DNA from 2 places in the Massilia sp. KIM genome. Region 1 is predicted to be linked to the other one. Evidence: riboswitches for the same ligand, from Rfam matches in the RefSeq annotation. Region 1 holds a riboswitch; the other holds the start of a gene.
What was found. Region 1 has a riboswitch for thiamine pyrophosphate ahead of thiC (phosphomethylpyrimidine synthase ThiC). Riboswitches for the same ligand answer to the same signal wherever they lie in the genome.
Positions count from the first base shown of each region.

Region 2: linked by a shared signal. The riboswitch ahead of B0920_RS01500 (TonB-dependent siderophore receptor) and the one ahead of thiC (phosphomethylpyrimidine synthase ThiC) in region 1 are both predicted to bind thiamine pyrophosphate.

Region 1 covers NZ_MVAD01000001.1:3,223,378-3,227,373, forward strand. Annotated here, with positions in the region: gene thiS (sulfur carrier protein ThiS) at 2-205, opposite strand; gene thiC (phosphomethylpyrimidine synthase ThiC) at 208-2,121, opposite strand; TPP riboswitch at 2,195-2,301, opposite strand; gene B0920_RS14100 (valine--tRNA ligase) at 2,395-3,996, shown strand, end outside.
Region 2 covers NZ_MVAD01000001.1:314,542-318,537, reverse strand. Annotated here, with positions in the region: gene B0920_RS01505 (hypothetical protein) at 1-1,234, shown strand, start outside; TPP riboswitch at 1,289-1,387, shown strand; gene B0920_RS01500 (TonB-dependent siderophore receptor) at 1,470-3,587, shown strand; gene B0920_RS01495 (hypothetical protein) at 3,728-3,996, opposite strand, start outside.

The DNA.
Region 1 (3,996 bases):
GTCAGCCGCCACCGATGGCGCGCACGATGTCCACCCGGTCCCGGGCCTGCAGCCGGCGGTCCAGCCAGCGCTGGCGCGGCACCACTTCGCGGTTCACGGCCAGCGCGATGCCGCTGCCGGCCAGTCCCAGTTCGCTGACCAGCTCCTGCAGCGAATGCCCTTCGGGCACCTCGCGCGCCTGGCCATTGAGCACGATCTCCGGCATGGTCACACCTCGCGGTAGAGCTGGGCGCCGCTGCGCACGAACTCGATCGCCTTTTCCTGCATGCCCTGCTTGAGCGCCGCCTCCTCGGCCACGCCCTTGCCGGCCGCGTACTCGCGCACTTCCTGGGTGATCTTCATCGAGCAGAAGTGCGGGCCGCACATCGAGCAGAAGTGAGCCACCTTGGCGGAATCCTTGGGCAGGGTCTCGTCGTGGAATTCGCGCGCCTTGTCCGGGTCCAGGCCCAGGTTGAACTGGTCTTCCCAGCGGAACTCGAAGCGCGCCTTGGACAGCGCGTTGTCGCGCAGCTGGGCCCCGGGGTGACCCTTGGCCAGGTCAGCCGCGTGGGCGGCGATCTTGTAGGTGATGATGCCGTCCTTGACGTCGTTCTTGTCGGGCAGGCCGAGGTGCTCCTTGGGGGTCACGTAGCACAGCATGGCGGTGCCGTACCAGCCGATGTTGGCCGCGCCGATGCCGGAGGTGATGTGGTCGTAGCCGGGCGCGATGTCGGTGGTGAGCGGCCCCAGGGTGTAGAACGGCGCCTCGGCGCACTGCTCGAGCTGGAGATCCATGTTCTCCTTGATCAGGTGCAGGGGCACGTGGCCGGGGCCCTCGATGATGGTCTGGACATCGTGCTTCCAGGCGAGCTGGGTCAGTTCGCCCAGGGTCTTGAGTTCGGCCAGCTGGGCCTCGTCGTTGGCGTCGTAGATCGAGCCGGGGCGCAGGCCGTCGCCCAGGCTGAAGGACACGTCGTAGGCCTTCATGATCTCGCAGATTTCCTCGAAGTGCGTGTAGAGGAAGGATTCCTTGTGGTGGGCCAGGCACCACTTGGCCATGATCGAGCCGCCGCGCGAGACGATGCCGGTCAGGCGTTTGGCCGTCATCGGCACGTAGGCCAGCCTGACCCCGGCGTGGATGGTGAAGTAGTCGACGCCCTGCTCCGCCTGCTCGATCAGGGTGTCGCGGTAGATCTCCCAGGTGAGGTCCTCGGCCTTGCCGTTGACCTTCTCCAGCGCCTGGTAGATCGGCACGGTGCCGATCGGGACCGGGCTGTTGCGGATGATCCATTCGCGGGTCTCGTGGATGTGCTTGCCGGTGGAGAGGTCCATCACGGTGTCGGCGCCCCAGCGGATGGCCCAGGTCATCTTTTCGACTTCCTCGCCGATCGAGGAAGTCACGGCCGAGTTGCCGATGTTGGCGTTGACCTTCACCAGGAAGTTGCGGCCGATGATCATGGGCTCGACTTCCGGGTGGTTGATGTTGGCCGGGATGATCGCTCGCCCGCGCGCCACTTCGCTGCGCACGAATTCCGGGGTGATCTCGTCCGGGATGCTGGCGCCGAAGGACTGGCCCGGATGCTGGCGGCCGAGCAGCTCGGCCATGCGCTGGCCCATCGGCCCGGAGGCGTGCAGGGAGGCGATGTATTCCTTGCGGCGCAGGTTCTCGCGCAGGGCCACGAATTCCATCTCGGGGGTGACGATGCCCTGGCGCGCATAGTGCATCTGGGTGACGTTGGCGCCGGCACGGGCGCGGCGCGGGGTGCGGCTCAGCGAGAAGCGCAGCGGCGCGAGAGCCTGGTCGCTCAGGCGCGCCTGGCCGTAGACCGAGCTCGGTCCGGCCAGTTCCTGGGTATCGCCGCGCTCCACGATCCAGGGCAGGCGCGGCGTGGACAGGCCGCTGCGGATGTCGATCGCGGCCGCCGGGTCGGTGTAGGGGCCAGACGTGTCGTAGACATAGAGCGGCGGATTGGGCTCGCCGCCGAAACTGGCCGGCGTGGGCGACTGGCTGATCTCGCGCATCGGCACGCGGATGTCGGGCCGGCTGCCTTCGATGTAGACCTTGCGGGAATTGGGTAGCGGCGCGACGGCGGCCTGGTCCACCTGGGCGGTGGCGGAATCGAACTTCAGCGGTGCGTTCATGTGGCTCCTTGTGCTTGCAGGAGCCAGCAAAGGAGTGTGCCAAGCGCGGCCGCACGGGCGCGTGCGCGCCCACCACCGTTCTCGACTGCTTCCCTTCGCTGGCATTATCCAGATCAGGTTCGGAGGGTATTTCTCACCCGCATGTCGCTTGCACGACACGCAGGACCCCTAGCGTGTGCGGTCCCCGGGATGTCCCGGGGGCCAGCGGGCCGGATTATACGCGCTTCTACTCTATAATGGACCTTTTCGCAAAAAATCTTACGCCACCACATCATGGAATTAGCCAAGTCTTTCGAGCCAGCGGACATTGAACAATACTGGCGCGCCGAGTGGGAAAAGCGCGGTTACTTCACCGCGACCATGGACGAGGGCAAGCCGTCGTTCAGCATCCAGCTGCCGCCGCCGAACGTGACCGGCACCCTGCACATGGGCCACGCGTTCAACCAGACCGTCATGGACGGCCTGACCCGCTATTACCGCATGCGCGGCTATAACACCGCATGGATCCCGGGCACCGACCACGCCGGCATCGCGACCCAGATCGTGGTCGAGCGCCAGCTCGACGCCCAGAAGATCTCGCGCCACGATCTCGGCCGCGAGGAATTCCTCAAGAAGGTCTGGGAGTGGAAGGAAAAGTCGGGCAACACGATCACCGGCCAGATGCGCCGCCTGGGCGCCTCGGCCGACTGGACCCGCGAATACTTCACGATGGACGAACCGCGCTCGCAGACCGTGGTGGAAGTCTTCGTGCGCCTGTACGAGCAGGGCCTGATCTACCGCGGCAAGCGCCTGGTCAACTGGGATCCGGTGCTGGGCACCGCCGTGTCCGACCTCGAAGTCGACTCGCAGGAGGAAGACGGCTCGATGTGGTACATCAAGTACCCGCTGGCCGACGGCTCGGGCCACCTGACCGTGGCCACCACCCGTCCCGAGACCATGCTGGGCGACGTCGCCGTGGCGGTGGACCCGACCGACGAGCGCTACACCCACCTGCACGGCAAGATGCTGACCCTGCCGCTGACCGGCCGCCAGATCCCGGTGATCGCCGACAGCTACGTCGACAAGGAATTCGGCACCGGCTGCGTGAAGATCACCCCGGCGCACGACTTCAACGACTACGCCGTGGGCCAGCGCGCCAAGCTCGAGCCGATCAACATCTTCACCCTCGACGCCAAGATCAACGAGAACGGCCCGGCCGCCTACCAGGGCCTGGACCGCTTCGCCGCGCGCAAGCAGATCGTCGCCGATCTCGAAGCGCAAGGCCTGCTGGAAGCGGTCAAGCCGCACAAGCTGATGGTGCCGCGCGGCGACCGCACCGGCGTCGTCATCGAGCCGATGCTGACCGACCAGTGGTTCGTCGCGATGAGCAAGCCGGCGCCTGAAGGCACCTTCAATCCGGGCAAGTCGATCACCGACGTGGCGCTGGAGAAGGTTGCCAACGGCGAGATCAAGTTCGTGCCGGAGAACTGGACCACCACCTACAACCAGTGGCTGGGCAACATCCAGGACTGGTGCATCTCGCGCCAGCTGTGGTGGGGCCACCGCATCCCGGCCTGGTACGACGACGCCGGCAACATCGTGGTCGCGCGCAACGACGAGGAAGCCAAGGCGAAGGCCGCGGCCCAGGGCATCACGGGCGAGCTGCGCCGCGACGACGACGTGCTCGACACCTGGTTCTCGTCGGCCCTGGTGCCCTTCTCGACCATGGGCTGGCCGGAGCAGACCAAGGACATGGAGCTGTTCCTGCCGTCCTCGGTGCTGGTGACCGGCTTCGACATCATCTTCTTCTGGGTGGCGCGCATGGTCATGATGACCGCCCACTTCACCGGCAAGGTTCCGTTCGAGACCGTGTACGTGCATGGCCTGGTGCGCGAC
Region 2 (3,996 bases), 2.9 Mb from region 1:
CGAGGACCTCAGGAAGATCAAGGAGCTGCTGGAGCAGTCCGCCCAGCGCGCGCCGGAGCCCGCCCCGTCCACGGACGCGACGGCAGCGACGCACGGCGCGGCGGCGGCCGAACCGGAGCGGATGCTGGAGCAGGCGCGCACGATGGCGCGCGCCATCGATGAACTTGGCCAGGAGCTGAAGGCGGAGGAGCTGGCGCGCCTGACCGACAGGACGAAGGAAGAGGCGCGCGCCGAAGTGGACGCTGCAGCCCCGCCCCACCCCGTTTCGGAGGCTGCGCCAGGCGGCGACCCGGCGGCCGAACTGGCCGCGCTGGAAGCGCGGGCTCGGGCCGTGCTGGCCAGCCGCGCCGGGCAGCTGGCGCGCGAACGCGAGGGCGTCACCGTGGAGCGCGAGGGTGCGCGCGCAGCAGGGACTGGAGACGACCAGGGCATGTCCGGCATCGGCGACGGCGATGGCGATGGCGTCGGCCCCGATGAAAGCAGCGCATCCGGACTGGGCAGCGGGCTGGGAAAGCCGCAAGCGGGCGTGATCGAACGCACCGCCGAGGAAATCGCACGCTTCATGCGCGAGGGCGAGGAAGCGGAGCGGGACTGGACCAGCCGCGCGTACAGGCACAAGCGCCGTGACATCTTCGCGGGCGGGCGCGGGAAGATCCCCGGCTTCGATACGGCGCGCATGGTCAAGGGCAGCGGCCGCACGTTCGGCGCGGGAGGACAATACGCGAACCGCATCTATCTCAACAGCTGGTACATGATCGGCCCCTTCCAGGGACGCCATGGCCTGGAGCTATTCAACAACCCGAGACACCCGCCCGAAGACGCGGTGCTCCTCGATGCCGCCTACTACGGCAAGGACCAGCGCGTCGTCAAGTGGGAATACGTGAGCGCGGCCAGCTATCCCCTGGTGCCGCGCGTCGCCGAGGAGAACGCCGTCTATTACGGCTACACGGAAGTCTCCATGGACCGCGAGCGCGACATGCTGGTCTGGATCGGCGCCGACGACGACGTCGCGGTCAAGGTGAACGACCGGCTCATCTGGCAAGCCGGGAATTCGTCCAAGCGCTGGTTCTACCAGAGCGTCTACGGCGGCAAGAACACCTACCAGCGCGATTACAACCGCACCGAGGGCCAGCGCCTGGTCCGCTTTCGCAAGGGACGCAACACGATCTTCTTCAAGTTGTCGAACGGGCCGACGCGGCTCTTCTTTTCGATGCTGCTGACGCCCACGACCTGAATCAAGCATTGATTGACACATTCACCACGGCGTGCCCGCGTCGTGTTACACTCGCGCCTTCGCTAGGGGTCCTGGAACGGCAGTTCCGGGTGAGAGATACCCTTCGTACCTGATCTGGATAATGCCAGCGAAGGAAAGCGCAACGCAGTTCCCATCCCAGTTTGCCCTTCCCCCACGTTGGCTCCGGCTTTTTGAAAAAAGCAGCGCGCAGCGATGCGTGCGAAGACGAGCAACCATGAAAACCACCTTGAAGCACAGCATCCTGGCCTGCGCCCTCGCGCAGGCATTCTCCGTCCACGCCCAGAGCGCCCTGCCCTCGGTGGTCGTCACTGGCAGCAAATGGGTCGCCAGCGAGCGCGCCACGGTCGGCGGCTTTTCCGACGCGCCCCTGCTGGACACCCCGGCCTCGATCAGCGCCCTTGGCCGCGCCCAGCTCGACGACCTGTCGATCCGCAACGCCACCGAAGCGACCCGCTTCGACGCCTCGATCGGCGACGCCTACAACGCGGTCGGCTATGCCGAGCAGTTCTCGATCCGCGGCTTCGCGCTCGACAACGCCACCAGCTACCGCAAGGACATGATCGCGATCCCGGCCGACACCCAGATCCCGCTCGAGAACAAGGAGCGCTTCGAAGTGCTGCGCGGCCTGGCCGGTCTGCAGGCCGGCGTGGCCGGGCCCGGCGGCATCGTCAACTACGTGACCAAGCGCCCGACCGCGACGCAACTGCGCTCGGCCACGGTCGAGGTGCGCGAGCGCGGCACCGTGTACGCCGCGCTCGACCTGGGCGGGCGTTTCGCCGACCGCCGCTTCGGCTACCGCATCAACGCCGCCGCCGAGGACCTGAAGTCCTATGTGCGCGGCGCCGACGGCGAGCGCCAGTTCGTGTCCGCCGCCTTCGACTGGCAGATCAGCCCGGACGCCCTGCTCCAGCTCGACCTCGACCACCAGCACAAGTCGCAGATCACCGCGCCCGGCTACCAGCTGATCCGCAACGAAGCGCTGCCGACCGGCGTCTCGGCCAAGACCCTGCTCAACAACCAGCCCTGGACGCGCCCGGTCGACACCGACAGCAGCAACCTGGGCCTGCGCTTCGAGTACCGCTTCAACCCGGACTGGAACGCGAGCGTCAGCGCCAACAAGCACTGGTTCAAGCGCGACGACTACACCGCCTTCCCTTATGGCTGCAGCAACGAGGGCGAAGGCTTTTACCCGGGCTACTGCTCGAACGGCGACTACGACCTCTACGACTACCAGAGCACCGGCGAGCGCAAGACCCCGTTCGGCATCCAGGCTATGGTGCAGGGCCGCCTGAACACCGGCGCGGTGCGCCACGCCCTGACGGCCGGCCTGGCCTATGCCGAGCGCCACGACAGCTTCGGCGAGTACGTGTACGACTATGTCGGCTACAGCAACATCTACAACAACCTGGTGGTGCCGCCCGTCTCCGCCGACCGCGTCACCGGCCCGGTGATGGAGCGCCGCAGCAACGAGGAGCGTTCGGTGTTCGTGCAGGACGTGATGACCCTCTCGCCCCAGTTCGCGCTGCACGCCGGGGTGCGCTATGTGAAGCTCGAGCGCGAGGAGCTGGCCGAGCTGGACCAGCCCTGGGTGCGCGGCAAGGACAGCTTCGCGCTGCCGAACGTGGCCCTGGTCTACAAGCCGGCTCAGGACTGGAGCGTCTACGCCTCGCTGAGCCACGGCCTGCAGTACGGCGGCGTGGCGCCGATGGAGACCAGCAACCAGAACACCGCGCTGTCGCCGAGCCGTTCGCGCCAGTCCGAGCTGGGCGTCAAAGGCCTGGTGAACAGCCAGCTGATGGTGTCGGCCGCCGTGTTCGACATGCGCCAGGGCCTGGAGTACACCAACGCCGCCAACACCTTCGTGCGCGCGGGCGAACAGCGCCACCGCGGCATCGAACTCTCGGCCCAGGGCAAGGCGACGGCGGACCTGAGCTACAGCCTGTCGCTGATGGCGCTGGACGCGGAGCAGAACGGCACCGGCGACCCGTCCACCGACGGCAAGCGCGTGACCAACGTGCCCGAGCTCCGTTCGACCGCGCTGGTCGAGTACGCGGTGCCTGCTGTGTCGGGCCTGAAGCTGGACGCCGTGTGGCAGTACTCGGGCGACAAGGCCTTCGATCCGGCCAACCGGGCGGTGGTGCCGTCCTATCACCTGTTCGGCTTCGGCGGCTCGTATGCGCTGGCGCTGGGCGGCATGCGCACCACCATCCGCGCGCGCGTGGACAACGCCTTCGACAAGTTCCACTGGCGTGACGTGACGCAGTCGCTCGGCGGCTACCTGCTGCCAGGCGCGCCGCGCACCTTCCGCGTGTCGGCGCAGTTCGATTTCTGACAGCGCCGGGTTGTCGCCCCCGACCCCGGGTCTACAGCTGCCCGGGGACGGCGGTTCTGGGCTGAATCGCGCGGCGTATCACCGACTGCATGGCCGCAAACACATGTGCGCCACAGGCCAGGAAGGCCGGTACTTGAGCGTCAAGGGCCGGCCGGCGGATCGACAAGCAATTCGGGCTGCAGGGCGCGGATGCGCAATTCCGTGAAATAACCGCCTGCCTCGTTGTAGCGCAGGTAGTGCCGGCCGCAATCGAGGCAGCGCGTGACGGTGCAGCGGTTATAGGGGTAGAAGGCGGGCGCGATCGGGGCGTCCTCGCTCTCGTAACGGGTGCCTGCCGGGTGAAACTCGGCGAAGGTCGGTTCGTCGTAAGGATCGTCGAACAGGGTCCCGACCTCCTCCAGGCGGTCGA